DNA from 3 places in the Xanthobacter pollutisoli genome. Region 1 is predicted to be linked to each of the others. Evidence: predicted binding sites of a transcription regulator. Region 1 holds the regulator's gene; each other region holds the start of a gene.
The links. Region 1 encodes PhoB, which activates phosphate uptake and scavenging genes when phosphate is short. Its sites were predicted from a motif close to TGTCATNNANCTGTCAT; they were not measured.

Region 1 (7,912 bases):
CCGACGAGGGCCGGTGACGCCGCCCGGCGTCCCGCCCACACAGCGCGAAATCGAGACCAGCCGCCGGCTGCGGCACGCGGGGGACAGGCATCCAATGGACGCGACGGTGGAGAGCATGCGGTCTGGCTCGGTCCAGCCCATCACCAAGGCCAAGGGGACCGGGGCGGTGACCGACCCCATCTTCGTTGGCCTCCTCTGGGCGAGCGGCATCTTCGTCCTCGTCCTGCTCGGCCTCATCATCGCCGAGCTGTTCAAGGGCGGCTTTCCGGCGCTCCAGCACTTCGGGCTCGACTTCATCTGGTCGCCCGCCTGGAACCCGGTGACCGAGAATTTCGGCGCCCTGGTGATGATCTACGGCACGCTGTTCTCCGCGGTGATCGCCGTGGTGGTGGCCCTGCCGCTGTCGTTCGGCATCGCCTTCTTCCTCACCGAGATCGCGCCGCAGCCGCTGAAGCGCCCGATCGGCGTCGCCGTGCAGCTGCTCGCCGCGGTGCCCTCCATCATCTACGGCATGTGGGGCTTCTTCGTCATCGTCCCGCTGATGGCCGCCTACGTGCAGCCCCCGCTCATCGACACGCTGGGCAACGTGCCCATCATCGGCGCCCTGTTCGCCGGCCCGCCCCTCGGCTCGGGCATGCTCACCGCCGGCCTGATCCTCGCCGTGATGATCCTGCCCTTCATCACCGCCATGTTCGTGGAGACGCTGGAAAGCGTGCCGCCCATGCTGAAGGAATCGGCCTACGGCGTCGGCGGGACCACCTACGAGGTCTACAAGAACGTCTCGATCCCCTATGGCAAGACCGCCATGGTGGGCGCGGTGATGCTGGGCCTCGGCCGCGCGCTGGGCGAGACCATGGCCGTCACCTTCGTCATCGGCAACGCGACGCGCATGTCGGCCTCGCTCTTCGCCCCCGGCGCCACCATCGCCTCCACCATCGCCAACGAATTCCCGGAGGCCCCGATCGGGTCGCTGAAGCTGACCTCGCTGCTGCAGCTCGGCTTCATCCTGTTCGTGATTTCCTTCATCGTGCTGGCACTGTCCCGGGCGCTCGTGCGCTCGCGGCTCGACTGACCCCGGAGCACAGGCAGACCATGGCCTCCCTCGCAGCGCGCCGCGCCAAGGACACGACCATCAAGGCGGTGTCCACCGCCTTCGCGGTCTTCGCCATCTTCCTCCTGGGCTGGATCCTGTGGACCCTGCTCTCGCGCGGGCTGCCCGCGCTCGGCCTCAACGTCTTCACCGAGGTCACCAAGCCGCCGGGACAGGGCGGTGGCCTGCTCAACGCCATCGTCGGCTCGCTGATCCAGATCGGCATCGCCATGGCCATCGGCGGCCCCATCGGCATCTTCTGCGGCACCTTCCTCGCCGAGAACGGCAAGGGCACGAAGATCGGCGCCGCCGCCCGCTTCGTGAACGACATCCTCCTGTCGGCGCCGTCGATCCTCGTCGGCCTGTTCATCTACACGCTGCTGGTGGTGCCGTTCGGCGGCTTCTCCGGCTGGGCCGGCGCCATCGCCCTCGCCATCCTGGTGATCCCGGTGGTGGTGCGCACCACCGAGGACATGCTGAACCTCGTGCCGGTGGGCCTGCGCGAGGCGGCCTTCGCCCTTGGCGCGCCGCAGTGGAAGGTGGTGATGTTCATCACCTGGCGCGCGGCCCGCGCCGGCATCGTCACCGGCATCCTGCTCGCCATCGCCCGCGCCGCCGGCGAGACCGCGCCGCTGCTGTTCACCTCGCTGGGCAACAATGCGCTGTCCACCGACCTGTCGCGGCCCATGGCCAGCCTGCCCATCGCCATCTATCAGTTCGCCGGCAGCCCCTTCGACGACTGGGTCTCCCTCGCCTGGGCCGGCGCGCTCCTCATCACCGTGGGCGTGCTCGTGCTCAACGTGGCGTCCCGCCTGTTCCTCGCGCGGGGCCACTAGGCTCCGCCGCGCCACACCCATTCCGCCTTCCTCCGAAGCGAGGCCGACCAGATGACTTCAGCCGTCGATCCCACCTTCAACATCTCCTCCTCCGTCGCCGCGCGGCCCGACGCCCCGCCGGCGCCCGCCAAGATCAAGGTGGAGAGCCTGCAGTTCTACTACGGCAGCAACCACGCGCTCCGGAACATCAACTTCGAGGTTCCCGAGAAGCGCGTGACCGCCATGATCGGCCCGTCGGGCTGCGGCAAGTCCACCCTGCTGCGCGTGTTCAACCGCATGTACGACCTCTACCCCGGCCAGCGGGCCGAGGGCGCGGTGCTGTTCGACGGCGTGAACATCGTGGGCAAGGAGCTCGACCCCACCATCGTGCGCACCCGCATCGGCATGGTGTTCCAGAAGCCGACGCCCTTCCCCATGACGATCTATGACAACATCGCGTTCGGCGTGAAGCTGCACGAGCGGCTGAACAAGGCGCAGATGGACGAGCGGGTGGAATGGTGCCTGCGCAAGGCCGCCATCTGGGACGAGACCAAGGACCGCCTGCACACCTCGGCGCTCGGCATGTCCGGCGGCCAGCAGCAGCGCCTGTGCATCGCCCGCACCATCGCGGTGCGGCCGGAGGTGATCCTGCTGGACGAGCCTACCTCGGCCCTCGATCCCATCTCCACCTCGAAGATCGAGGACCTGATCGACGAGCTGAAGCAGGAATTCACCATCGTCATCGTGACCCATAACATGCAGCAGGCCGCGCGCTGCGCCGACATCACCGCCTTCTTCTACCTGGGCGAGCTGATCGAGGTGGCGCCTTCGGACGTGATCTTCACCAACCCGAAGGAAATCAAGACGCGCGACTACATCACCGGCCGCTTCGGCTGACGCGGGAAAGGCGCCGGCGGGCTCGCCCGGCCGGCGCATCTTCCCTCAACCCCAAGGGAGCGAACGCCTCCGCCGGCCGGCCTGTTGGCCCGGGCCGGCTGGCGGGCTCCAAGGAAGGACCGATCCCATGCCGGAGCATACCGTTGCCTCTTTCGACGTCGAGCTGAAGGAAATCGGCCGCAAGGTGGTGGAGATGGGCGGCCAGGCCGAGCGCCTCGTGGCCGACGCCGTCACCTCGCTGATCCGCCGCGACGGCGCCATCGCCCAGAAGGTCGTGCTGCTCGACGCCACCGTCGACCAGGCCCAGCGGGAGATCGAGGACCGCGCCATCCTGGTGATCGCCAAGCGCCAGCCGGTGGCCAACGACCTGCGCGAGATCGTCGCCGCCATCCGGGTCGCCAACGACCTGGAGCGCATCGGCGACCTCGCCAAGAACGTGGGCAAGCGCGTGATCGCCATCGAGGGCGAGTATCATCCGCAGAAGCTGGTGCGCGGGGTGGAGCACATCTCCGACCTGGTGCTGGAGCAGCTGAAGGAGGTGCTCGACGCCTACGCCGCCCGCAACGAAGCCAAGGCGGTCGAAGTGTGGGGCCGCGACGGCGCCATCGACACCATGTACACCTCCCTGTTCCGCGAGCTCCTGACCTATATGATGGAGGATCCGCGCAACATCTCGGTGTGCACGCACCTGTTGTTCTGCGCCAAGAACATCGAGCGCATCGGCGACCACGCGACCAACATCGCCGAGATCGTCTTCTACATGGTCACGGGCCAGAACCTGCCCGAGACCCGCCCGAAGGCCGACGCCTCGAGCGAGACCACGCTGCCCTTCCCGGGCCGCACCGTCCAGGGCTGAGGCCCGGACGGGCGCATGACGGAGCGCGAGCGGCCGGATCGGGTTCGGTCCGATCGCCCGCCCTCTCATTTTGCCAAGAGGACGCGTGGCGCGGGTTGCCCAGCAGCCGGCCGCCCCGGTCTAACGAACGGATGAATGACAGTGCCGGCGCGTATTCTGATCGTCGAGGATGAGGAGCCTCTGACCCTCCTGCTCCGTTACAATCTGGAGTCGGAAGGCTACGGCGTGGAGAGCGTCGGCCGCGGCGACGAGGCCGAGACGCGGCTGCGCGAGAGCGTGCCGGATCTCGTGATCCTCGACTGGATGCTGCCCGGCCTCTCCGGCATCGAATTGTGCCGGCGCCTGCGCACCCGGCCCGAAACCGAGCGCCTGCCCGTCATCATGCTCACCGCGCGCGGCGAGGAGACCGAGCGGGTGCGCGGCCTCGCCACCGGGGCGGACGACTATGTGGTGAAGCCCTTCTCGGTGCCGGAGCTGCTCGCCCGGGTGCGCGCCTTGCTGCGCCGGGCCAAGCCCGAGCACGTGGCGACGCTTTTGCGCGCCGGCGACATCGAGCTCGACCGGGAGACCCACCGGGTGCACCGCGCCGGCCGCGAGGTGCATCTCGGCCCCACCGAGTTCCGCCTGCTGGAATTCCTGATGCAGTCTCCCGGCCGCGTCTTCTCCCGCGAGCAGCTGCTGGACGGGGTGTGGGGCCAGGACGTCTATATCGACGAGCGCACCGTGGACGTGCACGTGGGCCGCTTGCGCAAGGCCATCAACCGCGGCCGCCAGTCCGACCCCATCCGCACCGTGCGTGGCGCAGGCTATTCCTTCAACGAGATGTTCGCCCGCGCCCATTGAGGGCGGGCCGTCGGGCTGCTACGGCCCGCGCGTGCGGCTTGCGAGGGTGGCGCGGGTCGCCAGGTGCTCCGTCGGGGCGCAGACGCCCGCCCCCTCAACCGGAGCGCACCCCGATCAGTCCCAGAACCTGCTTGGCCGCCCGCTCGCCCGAGAGCCAGGCGCCGCCCACCGTGCCCCACAGGGTCTCATGGGCGTGCTCGCCGGCGAACACGAGGCGGCCGGCAACCGTCTCGGTGAAGGCGCGGCGCATGTTACCGAAGCCGGGGAGGGCGCAGGAGAAGGCACCCAGCGCCCACGGCTCCTTGCTCCAGCGGGTGGCGAACACCTTGCCAAGTCGGGCCGCCGTGTCGGCGCCGAACTCGCGCGTGAGCGCCGCCTTGACGAAGGCTGCGGCGGCATCGGGCGGGCTGTCGGCGAGGCCGGTGGCCACGTCCCCGCCCACCTCCAGGCTGTAGAGGTCGCTGCCGCCGATACGGGCCCGCAGGGCATAGGCGCGCGGCCCCTCGGCGCGGAAATAGATCAGCTCGTCCACGCCGAGCCCGGCGGGATTGCGCGGCAGGCGGAAGCCGATGTGGTCGAAGGCGCCGAGGGTGATCTTCTCCACCGCCGTGCGCTGGCGTTGCGGCAGGCCGGGCTGGATGCGCAGCTTGCCCGACGCCATGAGGCTCGGCGGCACGGCGATGATGACGGTGCGCCCGAGCACCGTGCCCCGGCTTGTCTGCACCGAGACGAGACGCGGGCCGAGCTCCACCGCCCGGGCCGGGGTCTCCAGCCGCACGGTCAGCGGCCGCGCCAGCTGCGAGACGAGGGTGCCCACGCCCTGCCGGCAGATGTCCTCGCCCTCGCGCTCGTCGGCACGCGAGACGTCGACGGTGGAGATCTGGTCCAGCTCCTTGGCGCAGGCGAAGGGGCCGAGCACGAAGCGCGCGCTGGCGCCGTAGGCGCCGAGGTCGGGCAGGGCACGGGCGGCGGGCATGTCGCGCCCGGCGTCGCCCGCCGCCACGATGGCCCGCTCCCCGCGCCGCACCGTGGCGATGAAGTCCTCATAGTCGGCATCGCCCGCCTCGCGGCCGTCCTGATAGAGCCGGCCGCCGTCGGGCGCGCGGTAGATGTCGAGCCCCTCGGCCCGCCCGTAGGCGGCCATGGGGCGTGCCGCCGGCATGTTCAGGCGCGGCGCGCCGAGATCGAACGGCACGCCGAACTGGGCGGTGTCGGTGACGGTGCGGCCGCCCACGTGGTTGGAGGCTTCCAGCAGGATATAGCTGCGGCCCGCCTCGGCGATGCGCCGCGCGGCGGAGATGCCCGCGGCCCCGGCGCCGATGATGACCACGTCCGCCTCGTTCTGCGGCTGGCCGAGCGCGCGGGATGTCGCCAGCGTCATGCCGGCGAGGGGCGCCGCGGCGATCGCGACGCCGCGGGCGATGAGGGCGCGGCGCGTGAGGGAAGAGCGGTCGGGATCGGTCACGGGCGGAACGCTAGCATGGCGCGCACGGACGGGCGAGGCCGTCGCCTCAGCTGCGCCGCGCCGCGACGAAGCGCGCCGCCTCGGCCAGCACGGCGCCCTTTTCGCCGAACGGCGCGAGGGCCTCGCCCGCCTCGGCGACCAGCCGGTCCAGCACGGCGCGGGCGCCGTCGAGGCCGAGGCGGGAGACCAGCGTCGCCTTGCCGGCTGCCTCGTCCTTGCGCACGCTCTTGCCCACCTCCTCGGTGGTGCCCTCCACGTCCAGCAGGTCGTCGGCGATCTGGAAGGCGGCGCCCAGCGCCCGCCCGTAGGCGGCGAGCGCCGTCCGCGCCGGGGCGTCGGCCCCGCCGAGGATGGCACCGGCCTCCACCGAGACGGCGAGCAGGGCGCCGGTCTTCATGGCCTGCAGGTCGCGGATGGCGTCCTCCTCCAGGGCGAGGGGCGCGCCGCCGGAGAAGCGGCCCTCGGCGGCGAGGTCCAGCATCTGGCCCCCCACCATCCCGCCCATGCCGGAGGCGCGTGCGAGTGCGCGCACGAGGGCGATGCGCACCGCGGCGTCGGGATGGGCATCGGTGCCGGCGAGGAGGTCGAAGGCGAGGGTCAGCAGCGCGTCGCCGGCGAGGATGGCGGTGGCCTCGTCATAGGCCTTGTGGACGGTCGGGCGGCCGCGGCGCAGGTCGTCATTGTCCATGGCCGGCAGGTCGTCATGCACCAGCGAATAGCAATGCACGCATTCCACCGCGGCGGCGGCGGTGACGGCGGCGGCCGGCGGCAGGCCGAACAAGGCGGCGCTCTCGATGACGAGAAAGGGGCGCAGGCGCTTGCCGCCGCCCAAAGCGCCGTGGCGGATGGCGCCCATGAGGCGGTCGGGCCGCAGCCGCTCGCCTGCCGTCGGCGCGTCGGCGAGGGCGGCTTCGAGGCGGGCCTGCGTGGCGTCGGCGGCGGCGTCGAGACGATCCTTCAGGGAAAATGTCACCTTGGGCCTGCGTCGATGATAGCGGTGCGGGAACGCCCGGGCCGGGCGCACCGTTGACGGGGGCCACCGGGTGCCCCAATGCGGCGCGCAGGTCAAGCGCGCGCCGCGCGGGGTCGCGGCGGTGGCCGGTCGGGGCATGATGGGTTGCCGAAGGCAGCCGCGGGACGGGCGCGGGGTCGGCCGCGTCGGGGGAGGGCAAGGGATGGTCCGTCTGGTGCTGCGCGTGATCGGGGCCATCATCGCTTTGCCGCTGGTGCTCTCGCTGCTCTACAACGTGATCAATCCGGTCTCGACCCTCATGATCGGCCGCTGGATCACCGGCGAGCGGGTGGAACGCATCTGGACCCCCATCGAGCGCATGTCGCCGGCGCTGGTGCGCACCGTCATCGCCTCCGAGGACGCGAGCTTCTGCCAGCACTGGGGCGTGGATCTCGACGAACTGCGTGCCGCCCTCGACAAGGCGGACGAGCTGGAGGACACCCGCGGCGCCTCGACCATCCCCATGCAGATCGCCAAGAACCTCTTCCTGTGGCCGGGCCGCGAGCTGATCCGCAAGGCCATCGAGATCCCGCTCGCCGTCTGGCTCGACCTTGTCGTGAGCAAGCGGCGGCTCATCGAGATCTATCTCAACATCGCCGAATGGGGGCCGGACGGCGAGTTCGGCGTCGAGGCGGGGGCGCAGCGCGCCTTCGGCATCCCGGCCTCCCAGGTGGACGCGCGGCAGGCGGCCCTCCTCGCCGTGATGCTGCCCAATCCCCACCGGCGCGACGCGCGCAACCCCTCGGGCGGGGTCCAGCGCCTCGCGTCGCGCCTTCAGGCCCGGGTCCCGCGGGAGGGGCCGGAGCTCACCGCCTGCCTCGGCCTTGCGCCGTGAGCAGGCTTGATTGTTCCAACAACAAGCGCCACATGGGAAATGTCGCGCCGCCCGGCCGCTCCTCGGCCCGAGGCGGCGGTATTTTCCTCCTGCCGGCCC
Region 2 (7,912 bases), on a different contig from region 1:
GGGGGGCCAGGGTTGGACCCCCGCTCGTCCCGTGTGTTGGCACGCTCGGACGACAGTGGAATGGACTGCTGGGACATGGATGAGCCTCCGGCCATGATCGTTCGGACGGAGCCGCCATCATGGTATGAAATGATATGAATTGATACGAAAACAAACGATTTGACGGGTATATTGCTGGTTTAATGAGCCGAGCGTGGCGAATAGATGTTGTTTTGTAAAGATAGAATGGTCAGGACGGCTGGCCGAAGGCCGAGCTATATGCCAAATGATATGAAATTAGATGAATTGAGATGCCGGACATTCCATGGATACGCCTAACGCCCTGACTGTCGAAGATGTGGCCGAGCGGCTGCACGTCAGCCGGAGCGGCATTTATGCTCTGATCAAGGCAGGCGGGATCGGCTTCTACAAGGTCGGCCGTAAGATCCGCTTCACCGAGGCGAACGTGCGCGACTATATCGAGCGCTCCGGCAGGGCCGCGCGCGCCCGAGCTGGCAGGCCGCCCGGCATTCGACGAGAACCGGTATTTTGACCTGAAGGCGGAGCGTCGGGCCGGGGACGGCTTCATCATCTGCGGCCAGGACCTCATCCTCGACATCCTGTCCAACTTCATGCGCATGCACGGCGTCATGGCGCTCAGGGCCTATATCGGCAGCTACGACAGCCTCGTCTCGCTCTATTACGGCAAGGTCTCCGTCGCGAGCGCACATCTGTGGGACAGCGCCGGCGACGACTACAACGTGCCCTATGTCCGTGCCTTACTGCCTGGCGTGCGCTGCGCGGTGGTCAACGTCACCTACCGCATGCAGGGCCTCTACGTCGCCAAAGGCAACCCGAAGGCCATCCGAACATGGCAGGACTTCGCCCGCGACGACATCACCATGATCAACCGCGAGAAGGGGGCGGGATCGCGGGTGCTGCTCGACGAGAACCTGAAGCTCCTCGATCTCTACGCCAGCCGGATTAAGGGCTACGATAGCGAGAACCAATCCCATCTCGCCGTGGCGAGCGCAGTGGGCCGTGGCGACGCCGACGTGGCGGTGGGGATGGAAAAGGTCGCCCGCCAAGTAGATAATGTGGACTTCGTCCCACTGAAGAGGGAACGCTACGACCTTGTGGTCCGTAAAGAGCATCTCGACACACCGGAGGTCGCGACGATGCTCAAGATCCTGCGCTCGGAGCGGTTCCAGAACGAGTTCAAGAGCATCGGCGGATATGACATCACCGACATCGGGAAGATCGTGGCTGAGACGTGAGGCCGAATCTACTGCCGTCGCTGAAGCGCCCGAATGCCAAGTCCACGAGCGAACTTCCCGCCGCCTCCCACCGAGCCGAACGCCTCAGCCGAACCGGCCGGTGATATAGGAGCGCGTGCGCTCCTCGGTTGGGTTGGTGAAGATCAGGCTGGCCACGTCGTATTCCACCATGTGGCCGAGATGCATGAAGGCGGTGAAATCCGAGATGCGCGCCGCCTGCTGCATGTTGTGGGTGACGATCACGATGGTGTAGGCGCCCCGCAACTCGTCCATCAGTTCCTCGATCTTCGCCGTGGCGATGGGGTCGAGGGCCGAAGTGGGTTCGTCGAGCAGGATGAGCTCCGGATCTGGGGCGAGGGTGCGGGCGATGCACAGGCGCTGCTGCTGGCCGCCCGACAATCCATAGGCGGATTCCTGGAGGCGGTCCTTCACCTCGTCCCATAGGGCGGCTTGGCGTAGCGCGGCTTCCACGCGCCCATCCACTTCGGAGCGATTCCGGATGCCCCGGATGTGGAGGCCGGATGCCACATTCTCATAGACCGATTTCGGAAACGGGTTGGGCTTCTGGAACACCATGCCGATGCGCAAACGCGCGAGCATTGGATCTACTTCCGGCGCCACGATGTTGATCCCCTCCGGATAGAGGATGATCTCGCCCTGATACCGGTTGCCCGGATATAGGTCATGCATGCGGTTGAAGCAGCGCAGGAGCGTGGACTTTCCACATCCCGACGGCCCAATGAGGGCGGTGACCTTACCCTCGACGATCGGAAGCTCCACCCCCTTGAGCGCCTGGTTGTCGCCGTAGAAGAAATTGAGGTTGCGAACAGAAGCGCGCAGGGGGGCGGGCTCCTTGCTGGCCACGGCGTCCAATGCTGGGGTCACGGCGGTCATCTCGTTCTCCGAAAGGCCGGGCTGCAGCATCAGCGCATGCTCCGGCGGATCTTGTAGCGCAGCCAGATGGCGATCGCATTCATCAGCAGCGTCATAAGCAGCAGAATGAGACCGGTTGCTGCTGCGTTCACGTGGAACGCCGCCTGGGGACGTGAAACCCAGTTGAACATCTGGATCGGCATCACCGTGAACGGCGAGTTGAGCCAGTTGAAATTGATGAACGGAAAGGTGTCCTGGACCGGTGAAGGCGGCAGGAAGGCGATGAAGGTGAGCGCGCCGATGGTGATGATGGGCGCGGTCTCGCCGATGGCCCGTGACATACCGACGATGGCACCCGTGAGGATGCCGGGACGCGCGGTGGGCAGGATGTAGCCGCTCACCGTCTGCCATTTGTCGGCGCCAAGCGCATAGGCGCCCTCGCGGATCTCGAGCGGGATGGAGCGCACCGCCTCGCGTGTGGCGACTATGATGATGGGCAGGATGAGAAGCGCCAGCGTGATGCCCGCAACTAGAATCGTCTGGCCCATGGCGAAGCTCTGCACGAACAGGCCGAGGGCGAGCAGCCCATAGATGATGGAGGGCACGCCCGCGAGATTGGTCACATTGATTTCGATGAGATGGGTGATCCAGTTCCGCGGCGCATATTCCTCAAGATAGAGGCCTGCTGCGACGCCGAGCGGCACCGCCAGCGCCGTCGTCACCAGCATCACCAGCGTGGTGCCGACCCAGGCGGACAGAATGCCGGCCTCCGAAGCGCGTCGGGAGGGGAAGCTCGTCAGGAAATCAAGATCAATGCGGCCAAGCCCGTCCACCATGAAGTCCACGATGAGCGACAGCAGAACGATCATGGAAATGACGAGCACGCTGAGGCCCAGGATCGCGAAATTGCGGTCGGACCGATGCGCCCGAGCGACGATTTCCGCGTCGGAGAGGCGGCGGGAGGGTTGAGCGGCGAGCGGCTTCACGGCCATCCCCTCAATAGACTTCACGGTATTTCTGGCGGAGCCAGAAGGCGAGAATGTTGAAGGCGAAAGTCATGAGGAACAGCGTCATGCCCGCCGCGAAGATGGTGAGATAAGCGATGGAGCCATGTGGCACGTCGCCGAGGCTGATCTGGACGATATAGGAGGTGATCGTGGCTGCGCCCTCCAGAGGGTTCAGGGCGAGCTTCGCCTGCTGGCCCGCAGCAATGGCCACCACCATGGTCTCGCCAACCGCCCGCGACATGCCGAGGATGTAGGCCGCCGTCACCCCGGAGAAGGCGCCGGGGATCACCACCCGCGTCGCCGTCTGGAGCCGCGTGAAGCCCAGCGCATAGGCCCCCTCCCTCAGTTCCGCAGGGACCGCGCGCATGGCGTCCTCGCTCACGGAAACGATGTAGGGCAGGATCATGATGCCCATGACGATGCCCGGCACGAGCAGGTTGAAGCCCGCCAGCCCGGGAATGAAGATCTGGAAGATGGGCGTGAGGAACAAAAGAGCGAAATAGCCGAATGCCACAGTGGGCACGCCTGCGATAAGCTCCAGAAACGGCTTGATGGTCTCGCGCACCTGTGGCCGCGCGAACTCCGACAGATAGATTGCGAGCACGGTACCGGCTGGAATCGCGACGAGCAGGGCGATGAGCGAACTCACCAAAGTACCGGATACCAGAGTCATGATGCCGAAGTGCTTGTCCTGAAACACCGGCGTCCATTGTGTGTCGGTCAGGAAGGAGATGATCGACACCTGTGCGAAGAATTTCAGGCTTTCGGACAGGAGGACGTAGACGATGCCCGCCGTGACCAGGACAGAGAGTGCGGCACTGAGAAACAGGACAACGCGCATGATGCGGTCCACCACCCGGCGTCGCGCCAGGAAGACCGGAGAAACCGTCAGGCGCAACCGGCCTGTTCTTGAGTCTGGAGACACCGGTGCGACCACGTCCAACCCTCACCTGAATGGAGGGAGGCGCCGGAGCACCTCCCTCAGGTCCCTCAAGATCACCTGTCAGTAGACGAGCTTTTCCTTGACGAGATCCTCGACGGAGACGCCGACCTTGGACCCGGTGAAGCCGGTGCCGATCTCACGCTTCTTGAAGCGCTCCTGGAACACCTTCAGGGCGGCCTCGGGCAGCGGCACATAGCCGACTTCCTTGACCAGCTCGACCGCGTGCTTCGGGTCCTGGTAGAACTCAACGAACTTCGCCACCTCCGGACGGGTTTCGGCCGCCTTCTTGTTCACGTAGATGAAGATCGGCCGCGACAGAGGCTGGTACTTGCCGGTGCGGGCGTTCTCGACCGACGGCTCCACGGCGGGCGCGGCGTCATCGACCTTGATCTTCACCGCCTTCAGCTTGCCGGTGTTCTCTTCATAGTAAGCAAGGCCGAAAAAGCCGAGGGCGTTGGGATCGCCCGCCACGCCCTGGACCAGCACGTTGTCATCCTCCGATGCGGTGAAGTCGCCGCGGCTGGAATGCTCCTTGCCGACGATGGCGGCGGTGAAATAGTCGTAAGTGCCTGAGTCGACGCCCGCGCCGTAGAGCACCAGCGGCCGATCCGGGTAGCTGTCGCGGACCTGCTTCCAGTTGGTGATCTTGCCCTGGGCCTCGGGCTCCCAGATCTTCTTCAGATCCGCAACCGTCATCTCGCTCGCCCAGGTGTTGGACGGGTGGACGATGACCGTGAGCGCATCAAGGGCGACCGGCAATTCGATATACTCGATGCCGGCTTCCTTGCAGGCCTTCTGCTCGGCGGAGGTGATGGGGCGCGAGGCGTCAGAGATGTCGATCTCTCCGCGGCAGAACTTCTTGAAGCCGCCGCCGGTACCGGAGATGCCGACCGTCACCTTGATATCCTTGTTCGCCTTCTGGAATTCCTCCGCCATGGCTTCGGTCACGGGGAATACCGTGGACGACCCGTCGACCTTGACCAGTGCCTGGGCAGCGGCGCCGTTGAAGGCCGCGCCGGTAGCGAGCAGCGCGAGGGCGCTCGCGAGAGTGATGATCTTCATGAGGATGCCGTCTCCCTGGACAGTGCCGCTAGGGCTTCTGATGCTCACCTAGCCTCACGGGCTCTAAGCATGTTATGTAACAAATTCATGACAATTTGTGTATATCGAGCGATATTCCTGAATCAACAGAGATTTTATCGAATATGACGCAACGTAGTTCTAGGCTATGGTTGGCTTTATTTCATGTAAATCATATGGACATCGTGGCAATTGTCCATGGTTGATTGCAATTTTTGAGAGGCTATCCGACTTCGATTGACGTATATTACTTATATAAAGTCCATATGAAGCGCCTATTATTCATTTCTCCTCCCGAACAAATTTGCCTCTCAACCTCGCGAGCATTCCGTCTCTACATTACATCATTTCCATTTGTATCGACATATCGATAATTTATACTATCGCTGCGATTGGCGCGACGTAAATGGCGTCACAAGAGTGACATGAAGGCCATATAGCGATCTGTCCACTCCTATCGACATAATGACTCGTATGGAGCTATCTGTTTCCAGCGATATGTCGCTAGGACCCAAGGGAGGCCAGCCGTGAATCGCATTCTTGTCTGGACAGCTGCGGCGACGCTCGCGGCCCTGTCGATGTTCGCGCCTCCGGCGCGCGCCGCGGAGGTGCGGGGTGCCGGCTCCACCTTCGCCTATCCGATCATCTGGAAATGGGCGGAGGCGTTTCGTGAGCGCACAGGCCACATCGTAGGATACCAGTCGGTGGGTTCGTCGGCCGGCGTCAACCGTATTAAGGACGGGGTGGTGGATTTCGGCGCGTCCGACAAGCCGCTGAAGCCGGAAGAACTGGAGAAATATGGCCTCGGCCAGTTCCCCATCGTGTTCGGTGGCGTCGTTCCGGTGTTCAACGTGGACGGCGTGGGGCCCGGCCAGCTCCGCTTCACCGGCGCCCTTCTCGCTGACATCTATCTCGGCAAGGTCACGACCTGGTCCGATCCCGCCATCAGGGCCCTCAATCCCGACGTCAAGCTGCCCAACGCGAAGATCGTGGTGGTGCACCGTTCCGATGGATCTGGAACCACGTTCAACTGGGTGTCCTACCTTGCCAAGGCGAGCCCGGAGTGGAAGCAGCAGGTCGGCGAAGGCAGCGCAGTCGCCTGGCCGGTGGGGTATGGCGCGCGCGGTAACGAAGGGGTCTCGACCGAGGTCAAGCGGGTCCCGAATGCCATCGGCTATGTCGAATACACCTATGTGGTGCAGGTGAAGCTGGCCTATGGCCTCGTCCAGAACCGTGCTGGCAAGTTCATCGCACCCAGCGCGGCGGCGTTCCAGGCGGCGGCGCTGAGCTTCGATTGGGCCGGCGCCAAGGACTTTTTCGTCGTCATCACCGATTCCCCCGCCGAGGATGCCTATCCTATTGCGGCGACCACCTTCGCTCTCATGTACCGCGAGCCGAAGGTGCCGGCGAACAGCCAAGCCGCCTTCGAGTTCTGGCGTTTCGCCCTGGGCGAGGGCGAGAAATTTGCGTCCGAGCTCGGCTATGTTCCCTTGCCGCCGGCTCTGGTCCAGCAGGTCAAGGACTATTGGGCCAGGACCTTCAAGGGCGGCGCCTGAGGCACTTGGGCTGACGCGTGAGCAGCATTCGAACGGTGAGACAAGATGGACGAGACGAAGCTGAATGGGGAAGACGCCACGCGGATCTTCGATGCGCTGTCCCAAGGCACGCGCTTCGAGACTTATCGTCTTCTGCTGCGCTATGTGCCCTATGGCCTTCAGGCGGGCGACATCGCCCGCCTGCTGGCGGTAGCGCACAATACCATGTCGGTGCACCTCGGCGTGCTGGAGCGTGCCGGCCTTGTCACGTCGCGGCGCGAGGGACGGTCCATCATCTATGCCGTCAGCTTGTCCACAGCGGGCCCTGTGCTGAGCCAACTGATGGCGGAGATGGGTTTTGCCGTCTCCCCCCGGTGCGGGACCGGCCCCGCGGCCTTTCCACAGCTGCGTCCTGCCGCTGGGAATGATCGCGTCTACAATGTTCTGCTGGTCTGCTCGGCCAACTCGGCACGGTCGCTGATCGCGGAGGCGTTGCTCAACCGCGAGGGGCGAGGCCGCTTCAAGGCCTACTCGGCCGGCAGTCGGCCGAAGCTCAAGCCGCACTCGATGGCTATCGATCTGCTCGACTCGCTCGGCTACGACACGACGAACCTCGCCTCCAAGAGCTGGGATGGGTTCGCCAGGCCGGATGCGCCCCAGATGGATTTCGTCATCACTACCTGCGACGCCGCAGCTGGGGAAATCTGCCCTGCCTTCCCCGGTCATCCGCTACAGGCCCATTGGGGTCTGCCCGACCCGATCCGGGTGAAGGGAACCGAAGCTGAGCAGAAGGCTGCCTTCGTTGCCACCTACCGTCGGCTCGCCGGGCGTATCTCCGCCTTCGTCAACCTGCCATTTGAGCAGCTCGATCTTGCTTCGCTCAAGGAGCGCATCGGCGAGATCGGGAAAATGGAGGGAGCGACGGACCTCACACTCTCGGGACAGGCCGCGTGAACTGTCGTCGTCCTGAAACAGACCGCGCCCACGCTCTCGCCGCAATCGGCCGCAGCTGGCGGCCTTGGGAGATCCCGCACCGTGTCCGTGTTTGAACGCTATCTCACTCTCTGGGTGTTCCTGTGCATCATCGCCGGCGTCGCGCTTGGCGCGCTGGCGCCGTCCGTGTTCCAGACCATCGGGGCGCTGGAAGTGGCGCGGGTCAACCTGCCGGTAGCCATCCTCATATGGCTGATGATCGTGCCCATGCTGGTCAAGATCGAC
Region 3 (7,912 bases), on a different contig from region 1:
AGGAGACGCGAATCCGGCCCGCCCGCCCCTCGCGCCGCGCGCGGGCGATGGGGCCTTTGAATGCGCCCGCGCCCGGCCCAGCAATGCGGCTCGTTAGCACACTCCCTGCGGCAAGGCCAGCGAAGGCGCCACTCCTCGCGCGCGAGAGCTTCCCGCCTTGCACGCACCCGACCCGCACCCTTGCACGCGGGGCCCGCCAGCGCTACCCCGATGGGGAGAGATCCTATGTCGGCTGACAACGAGAAATCCGAGCGCCTCGCCGCCGCCCTGAGGGCCAATCTCGCCCGCCGGAAGGCGCAGGCGCGCGCCCGGCGCGCGCCTCCCGATACCCCCGCCGGCACCGGCGGAGCGCCTTCCGGTGGAAATCCTGCAATCGGCGGGGACGACGCCCCTCGGGGCGGGGAACCGGAGATTGTGCCGAAGGACGAGCCGGGCTAGAGCTTTTCCCTTACATCCGCTTTCGGCTGGCTCTGGGGGGAGGCCTGCCGTCGGGAGGGACAGGACGGCATGGACAAGATTCGCATCGTTGGCGGAAACGAGCTTAAGGGCACCATTCCCATCTCCGGTGCGAAGAACGCGGCCCTCCCGCTGATGATCTCCAGCCTCCTCACCGAGGAAAAGCTGATCCTCGAGAATGTCCCCCGCCTCGCCGACGTGGCGCTGCTCCAGCGCATCCTCGGCAACCACGGCGTCGACATCACCACCAACGGCAAGCGCAACGGCGACGACCCCTACGCCGGCCAGACGCTGGAGATCGACGCCCGGGTCATCGTCGACACCATCGCCCCCTACGATCTGGTGTCGAAGATGCGCGCCTCCTTCTGGGTGCTTGGCCCGCTGCTGGCCCGCATGGGCGTGGCCAAGGTGTCGCTCCCCGGCGGCTGCGCCATCGGCACCCGGCCGGTGGATTTCCACCTCGATGCGCTGCGCGCCCTCGGCGCGGACATCGAAATCGACGCCGGCTACGTCCTCGCCCGCGCCCCCAACGGCCTCACCGGCGCCCGCATCGTCTTCCCGAAGGTGTCGGTCGGCGCCACCCACACAGCGCTGATGGCCGCCAGCCTCGCCCGCGGCGAGAGCATCATCGAGAACGCCGCCTGCGAGCCGGAAATCGTCGACCTCGCCGACTGCCTCATCAAGATGGGTGCCCGCATCGAGGGCGCCGGCACACCCACAATCCAGGTGGAAGGCGTGCCGCGGCTGCGGGCCGCCCGCCACGCGGTGCTGCCCGATCGCATCGAGACCGGCACCTATGCCATGGCCACCGCGATGACCGGCGGCGACGTGATGCTCGCCGGCGCCCGGCCCGACCTGCTGGAGGATGCGCTGGAGACCCTGCGCCACGCCGGCGCGGAGATCGACTGCACCAACGAGGGCATCCGCGTGCGCCGCAACGGCGCCGGCATCCTCCCCGTGGAGGTCTCCACCGCGCCCTATCCGGGCTTCCCCACCGACCTCCAGGCCCAGCTGATGGCCCTGATGACAAAGGCCAAGGGCCGCTCGCGCATCACCGAGACCATCTTCGAGAATCGCTTCATGCACGTGCAGGAGCTGGCCCGGCTCGGCGCCCGCATCCACCTCGACGGCGACACCGCCACAGTGGAGGGCGTGGAGCGTCTCACCGGCGCCCCAGTGATGGCGACCGACCTGCGCGCCTCCGTGTCCCTCGTCATCGCTGGCCTCGCCGCCGAGGGCGAGACCATGGTGCAGCGCGTCTATCACCTCGATCGCGGTTTCGAGAAGCTTGAGGACAAGCTCTCGCGCTGCGGCGCCGAGATCGAGCGCATCAGCGGCTGACCTTGCCGGACCGGCGGGGCGAAGAGGCGCCTTGCCGTCCGATCGCTTCAGGTCCCTTGGGGTGGCGGAAGAGCCGTGAGCCTGCCGAACATCATCACCCTGCTGCGCATCTTCCTGGTGCCCGCCGTGGTGTGGTCCATCACCGCCGGAGAGCCGCTGCTGGCCTTCTGGCTGTTCCTCGCCGCCGGCGTCTCGGACGCGCTGGACGGCTTCGTCGCCAAGCGCTTCCACATGCAGACGGAGCTCGGCTCCTATCTCGATCCGGTGGCCGACAAGGCGCTCCTCGTCTCCATCTATGTGACTTTGGCGGTGGTTGAGCTGATCCCCCGCTGGGTCGCCATCGCCGTGGTGTCGCGCGACGTGATGATCGTCGGCGCCGTGGTGCTCTCGCTCACCATGGCCAAGCCGGTGGCCATCAGCCCGCTGCTGGTGTCCAAGGTGAACACCGCTGCGCAGATCTCCTTTGCCGCCTTCGTGCTCGCCAGCGCAGGATTCGGACTGGCCATGCCGGGGCTGTTCGATGTGGGGCTGGTCCTGGTGGGGCTCTTGACGTGCCTTTCCGCCGCTGCCTATCTCGCTGCATGGACACGCCACATGGCAGGCTGAGGGGCAGCTGACTGGCGATCGGCCCCATCGGGCCTCCGGCTGAAGGGTGAACGGCGATGGACGGCGACCGTACCCCCCTCTCCGAACTGCGGAGCGAGGGACCGCCCCAGCCCCGGCGCAACACGGCGTTCGGGCGCCTTCCGCGCATGCCCGTGCCACTGCATTCCGAAAGCGAGGGCGCGACCGTGCGCATTCAGGCGCGCTTCTGGGTGGGCGCGCTGCTGCTGACAGCGGTCGTGCTCTGGCTGCTGGGCGGCATCCTTCTGCCCTTCGTCGCCGGCATCGTGCTCGCCTACTTCCTCAATCCGGTGGTCGCGCGGCTCGAGCGCCTGGGCGTCGCCCGCACCCTGTCGGCGCTGGTGGTGGTCGGCATCATGCTTTTGCTGGTGATGCTGTTCTTCCTGCTCGCCTTGCCGATCCTGTCGTCCCAGCTGTTCGAGTTCATCCAGCGCCTGCCGTCCTACGTCACCCGCCTGCAGGGCCTCCTCACGGAGGAAAACCGGGAATGGCTGAGCGGGATCGTCGGCGATCGACTGCCGGACATGCAGCGCTCCATTTCGGACCTCATGACCCAGGGCGTCAGCCACGTCCTCGGCCTCCTGTCGTCGGTCTGGTCCGGCGGGCAGGCGCTGATCTCTCTGTTCGCCCTGCTGGTCGTGACGCCGGTGGTGGTCTTCTACATCCTGTGCGACTGGAACAGCATGGTCGCCTTCGTGGACAGTCTGGTGCCGGTGCCGCACCGGCCGGTGGTGCGCGGCCTTGCCCGGGCGATGGACGCCGCCGTCGCCGGCTTCGTGCGCGGCCAGGCCATGGTGTGCCTGCTGCTGGGCACCTTTTATGCCGTGGCGCTCACCATGGCGGGGCTTAATTTCGGCCTGCTTATCGGCATCGTCTCCGGGGTCATCACCTTCATCCCCTACGTGGGCTCGCTGACCGGCTTCGTGCTGGCCATGGGCGTCGCCATCGTTCAGTTCTTCCCGGACTGGGGCATGATCGGAACGGTCCTCGCCATCTTCGTCGCCGGCCAGACCATCGAGGGCTACGTGCTGTCGCCCAAGCTGGTGGGCGACAGCATCGGCGTCCATCCGGTGTGGCTGATGTTCGCCCTGTTCGCTTTCGGCTATCTGTTCGGCTTCGTCGGTCTGCTGCTGGCTGTGCCGCTGACGGCGGTCGCGGGCGTGCTGGTGCGGTTCGCCATTGCCCGCTATCTCCAGTCCTCGCTCTACCAGGGGCCGCCGGACGACACAGTGTCACCGCCGGAGAGCCGCTGACCCATGGCCGCTCCCCCGCGCCAGCTGCCGCTCGATCTGCCGAACCAGCCGGCGCTGCGCCGCGAGGACTTCCTCGCAGCCCCCGGCAACGCCGCCGCCCTCGCCCTCATCGACGCCTTCCCTGACTGGCCGGCCCGGGTGGTCTGCCTCGTCGGCCCCGAGGGCGCGGGCAAGAGCCACCTCGCCGCCATTTTCGCCGAGCGCTCCGGTGCCCGCACCCTCCCTGCCCGCGCGCTGGAGCGCGAGGGGGTGCCGGAGGCGCTCTCCACCGGCGCGCTGGTGCTGGAGGACCTTGCGGCCGGCACCTTCAGCGAGGCCGCCCTCTTCCACCTGCTGAACCTCGCCCGCGAACAGCAGGCCTATCTGCTGATGACTGCACGCACCGCCCCCTCCGGCTTCGCCCTCGCCACCGCGGACCTCGCGTCCCGCCTGCGGGCGGTCCCGGTGTTCGAGATCGACCCGGCTGGGGATGCCTTGCTTGCGGCCGTGCTGGTGAAGCTGTTCGCCGACCGGCAGCTCGCCGTGGACGAGCCAACGGTGCAATATCTGCTTCTGCGCATGCAGCGCTCGGTGGCCGGTGCCAAGCGCGTGGTCGACGCCCTCGACCAGGCGGCCTTGGCGGCAAGGCGACCGGTGACGCGGTCGCTGGCGGCGCAGGTGCTCAAGGAACAGCCGGCTCTGGCAAGCCAGGACGAGGAAGATTGAGCGTCCGGACAATGCCCGCTGCGCTGAAAAACAACGCCCGCCTGCGTCCCAGACGTGCGTCATAGAGTAGTCATCTAACGCGGCCATGGTCCGGCCGAAAAGCGCGGGGGACCGAGCATCATGGGTATGAATGAGGCTGCAGCTCTGGCCGAGGACGACAGCGTCGCCGGGGTGGCGGAGGCTCTGGCGCAGTCGCCGCAGCGCTTCATCAATCGCGAGATTTCCTGGCTGCACTTCAACCGGCGCGTGCTGGAAGAGGCGGAGAACCGCAACCACCCGCTGCTGGAGCAACTGCGCTTCCTCTCCATCTCGGCCAACAACCTCGACGAATTCTTCATGGTCCGAGTCGCCGGCCTGAAAGAGCAGATCCGCGAGGGCGTGCAGACGCCGAGCCCCGACGGACTGACCCCCAGCGAACAGCTTGCCACCATCCTTACCACCGCGGCCCAGCTCATTTCCGACCAGCAGGCCCGGTGGCTGGAGCTGAGGCGCGACCTTGCCGGCGTGGGCATCGTCCTGGTGGACGGGGCGGACGCCTCCGGCGACGACCTGGCGCTGCTGGAGCGGCACTTCCTCAACTACGTCTTCCCGGTCCTGACCCCGCTCGCCATCGACCCGGCGCACCCCTTCCCCTTCATCCCCAACCTGGGCTTCTCCCTCGCGCTCCAGCTGGTGCGCCAGTCGGACGGCCGAGGGATGAACGCGCTCATCCGCATCCCAGCCAAGGTGGAACGCTTCATCCGCCTGCCCGACCTCGGCACGGGCGCCCTGCGGTTCATCACGCTCGAGCAGATGATCGGCCTGTTCATCTCCCGCCTCTTCCCCGGCTATGCGGTGAAGGGCCAAGGCGTGTTCCGGGTGATCCGCGACAGCGATCTGGAAATCGAGGAGGAGGCGGAAGACCTCGTCCGCCTGTTCGAGACCGCGCTGAAGCAGCGCCGCTATGGGGAGGTGATCCGCATGGAGGCGGACGCCGCCATGCCGGACGAACTGCGCAACTTCGTCGCCCGCGAGCTGGGCGTGAACGACGACGAGATCTTCGTGGTCGGCGGCGTGCTGGCCCTCAACGAATTCTCGCAGCTGGTCTCGGTGGACCGGCCGGACCTCAAGTTTCAGTCCTACAACGCGCGATTTCCCGAACGCATCCGCGACCACGGCGGAGACTGCTTTCTCGCTATTCGCGAGAAGGACATACTGGTTCACCACCCTTATGAATCCTTTGACGTGGTGGTTCAGTTTCTGCGCCAGGCCGCCCGCGATCCCAACGTCGTCGCCATCAAGCAGACCCTCTACCGCACCTCCTCCGACAGCCCCATCGTGAAGGCGCTGGCCGAGGCCGCGGAGGCCGGCAAGTCGGTCACCGCGCTGGTGGAGCTCAAGGCCCGCTTCGACGAGGAGGCCAACATCCGCTGGGCACGCGACCTGGAACGCGCCGGCGTGCAGGTGGTGTTCGGCTTCATCGAGCTGAAGACCCACGGCAAATTGTCCATGGCGGTGCGGCGGGAGGGGACCTCGCTCGCCACCTACGTCCATGTGGGCACCGGCAACTACCATCCCATCACCGCGCGCATCTACACCGACCTCAGCTTCTTCACCGCCGATCCGGTGATCGCCCAGGACGTGGCCCGCATCTTCAACTTCATCACCGGCTATGCGACCCCCGGCGAGCTCGACGCCATGGCGGTGTCGCCCACCGGCCTCAAGCCGCGTCTCCTCGGCCACATCGCCGACGAGATCGAGTTCGCCCGTTCCGGCCGGCCCGCCGCCATCTGGCTGAAGTGCAACTCGCTGGTGGACCCCGAGATCATCGACGCGCTCTACGAGGCCAGCAACGCCGGCGTGCAGGTGGATTGCGTCATCCGCGGCATCTGCTGCCTGCGGCCCGGCATCCCCGGCCTTTCGGAGAACATCCGGGTCAAGTCCATCGTCGGGCGCTTCCTGGAGCACTCGCGTATCTACTGCTTCGGTGGCGGGCACGGCCTGCCGAGCCCGAGCGCCATCGTCTACATCTCGTCCGCCGATTTGATGCCGCGCAACCTCGACCGCCGCGTCGAAACCCTGTGCCCCATCACCAACCCCACGGTGCACGAGCAGGTGCTCGACCAGATCATGGTTGCGAACCTCATCGACAACCAGCAGAGCTGGCGCGTGTTGCCGGATGGCTCCTCGGAACGCATAGTCCCGGCCCCGGGCGAGGAGCCGTTCAACGCCCATCAATATTTCATGACCAATCCGAGCTTGTCCGGCCGTGGAAAGTCTCTCAAAGATTCTTCGCCGCGCAGCCTCTTCGTCCGCCGTTGAGACGGGCGAGGAGCTGCATCGCGCGCCCGGCCGGCTGATTCACGGCGCACCGGTCGCAGTCATCGACATCGGGTCCAACTCGGTCCGCCTCGTGGTCTATGAGGGCCTGAGCCGCGCGCTCACCCCCATCTTCAACGAGAAGGCACTGTGCGGGCTCGGCCGCGAGGTTCTGTCCACCGGTCGGCTGGCGCAGGACGCGGTGGACCGCGCCTTCACCGCGCTGCGCCGCTTCCGCGCCCTGTGCGACGCCATGGAGGTGGGCGAGGTGCACGCCCTCGCCACCGCCGCAGCGCGCGACGCGGAGAACGGCCCGGCCTTCATCGCCGAGTGCGAGGCCATCTGCGGAACCTCCATCGAGCTGCTCACCGGCAAGCGCGAGGCGGAGCTTGCCGCCGCCGGCATCGTAGCCGGCGTGCACGCGCCGGACGGCATCGTCGGCGACCTCGGCGGCGGCTCCCTCGAACTGGTGGACGTGAAGGGCGCCAGCGTCGGGACCGGTGTCACCCTGCCCCTCGGCGGCCTTGCCCTGCAGGACCGCTCCTCGCGCTCCACCCGCAAGGCGGAGAAGATCGTCCGCGACACCATTCCCGAAGCCTCGGTGCTGGACGGGCTCGCCGGGCGCACCTTCTACGCGGTGGGCGGCACCTGGCGGGCGCTGGCGCGGCTGCACATGTTCACCAAGGGCTACCCGCTGCACGTGATGCACGGCTACGTCATTCCGGCCCGCGAAGCGCTCGACTTCACCCGCATCGTGCACCGCGCCGACACGGAGGCGCTCGCCCATATCGACGTAATCTCCGACGCCCGACGGCCGCTCCTCGCCTATGGCGCGCTGGTGCTCGAGAACATCGTGCGGCAAGGCCGTCCGTCCGAGGTGGTGATCTCGGCCCTCGGCGTGCGCGAGGGGCTGCTCTACTCGCTTCTGCCCGAGGCCGAAAAGAGCGGTGACCCGCTCCTGCTGGCCGCGGCCGAGCTGAACGTCCTGCGCTCGCGCGCGCCCCGCCACGGCGAGGAACTGGTGGCCTGGACCGACGGCTTCTTCGCCTCCGCCCCGGTGCTGGAAGAGGCCGAGGACGAACGGCGCCTGCGCCGGGCGGCGTGCCTGTTGGCCGATGTGGGCTGGCGTGCCCACCCGGACTATCGGGGCGAGCAGAGCCTCAACATGATCGCCCATGCGGCGTTCGCCGGCATCGACCACCCCGGCCGCGCCTATGTCGCCCTGTCGGTCTATT

Region 2: the regulator PhoB is predicted to act here: its motif matches at 5,218-5,234, upstream of ABLE93_RS21860 (PstS family phosphate ABC transporter substrate-binding protein).
Region 3: the regulator PhoB is predicted to act here: its motif matches at 4,437-4,453, upstream of ABLE93_RS00630 (RNA degradosome polyphosphate kinase).

What each region holds. Positions count from the first base shown of each region.
Region 1 covers NZ_JBDZDP010000007.1:35,606-43,517, reverse strand. The annotation lists gene pstC (phosphate ABC transporter permease subunit PstC) at 95-1,072, shown strand; gene pstA (phosphate ABC transporter permease PstA) at 1,093-1,926, shown strand; gene pstB (phosphate ABC transporter ATP-binding protein PstB) at 1,978-2,802, shown strand; gene phoU (phosphate signaling complex protein PhoU) at 2,930-3,658, shown strand; gene phoB (phosphate regulon transcriptional regulator PhoB) at 3,800-4,501, shown strand; gene ABLE93_RS15070 (flavin monoamine oxidase family protein) at 4,596-5,966, opposite strand; gene ABLE93_RS15065 (polyprenyl synthetase family protein) at 6,013-6,939, opposite strand; gene ABLE93_RS15060 (biosynthetic peptidoglycan transglycosylase) at 7,142-7,813, shown strand.
Region 2 covers NZ_JBDZDP010000017.1:53,191-61,102, reverse strand. The annotation lists gene ABLE93_RS21890 (sulfite exporter TauE/SafE family protein) at 1-77, opposite strand, end outside; gene ABLE93_RS21885 (helix-turn-helix domain-containing protein) at 305-532, shown strand; gene ABLE93_RS21880 (substrate-binding domain-containing protein) at 612-1,256, shown strand; gene pstB (phosphate ABC transporter ATP-binding protein PstB) at 1,341-2,180, opposite strand; gene pstA (phosphate ABC transporter permease PstA) at 2,180-3,121, opposite strand; gene pstC (phosphate ABC transporter permease subunit PstC) at 3,126-4,034, opposite strand; gene ABLE93_RS21860 (PstS family phosphate ABC transporter substrate-binding protein) at 4,140-5,141, opposite strand; gene pstS (phosphate ABC transporter substrate-binding protein PstS) at 5,687-6,715, shown strand; gene ABLE93_RS21850 (arsenate reductase/protein-tyrosine-phosphatase family protein) at 6,761-7,648, shown strand; gene arsB (ACR3 family arsenite efflux transporter) at 7,730-7,912, shown strand, end outside.
Region 3 covers NZ_JBDZDP010000001.1:126,013-133,924, forward strand. The annotation lists gene murA (UDP-N-acetylglucosamine 1-carboxyvinyltransferase) at 508-1,797, shown strand; gene ABLE93_RS00615 (CDP-alcohol phosphatidyltransferase family protein) at 1,873-2,403, shown strand; gene ABLE93_RS00620 (AI-2E family transporter) at 2,460-3,674, shown strand; gene ABLE93_RS00625 (HdaA/DnaA family protein) at 3,678-4,379, shown strand; gene ABLE93_RS00630 (RNA degradosome polyphosphate kinase) at 4,506-6,680, shown strand; gene ppx (exopolyphosphatase) at 6,694-7,912, shown strand, end outside.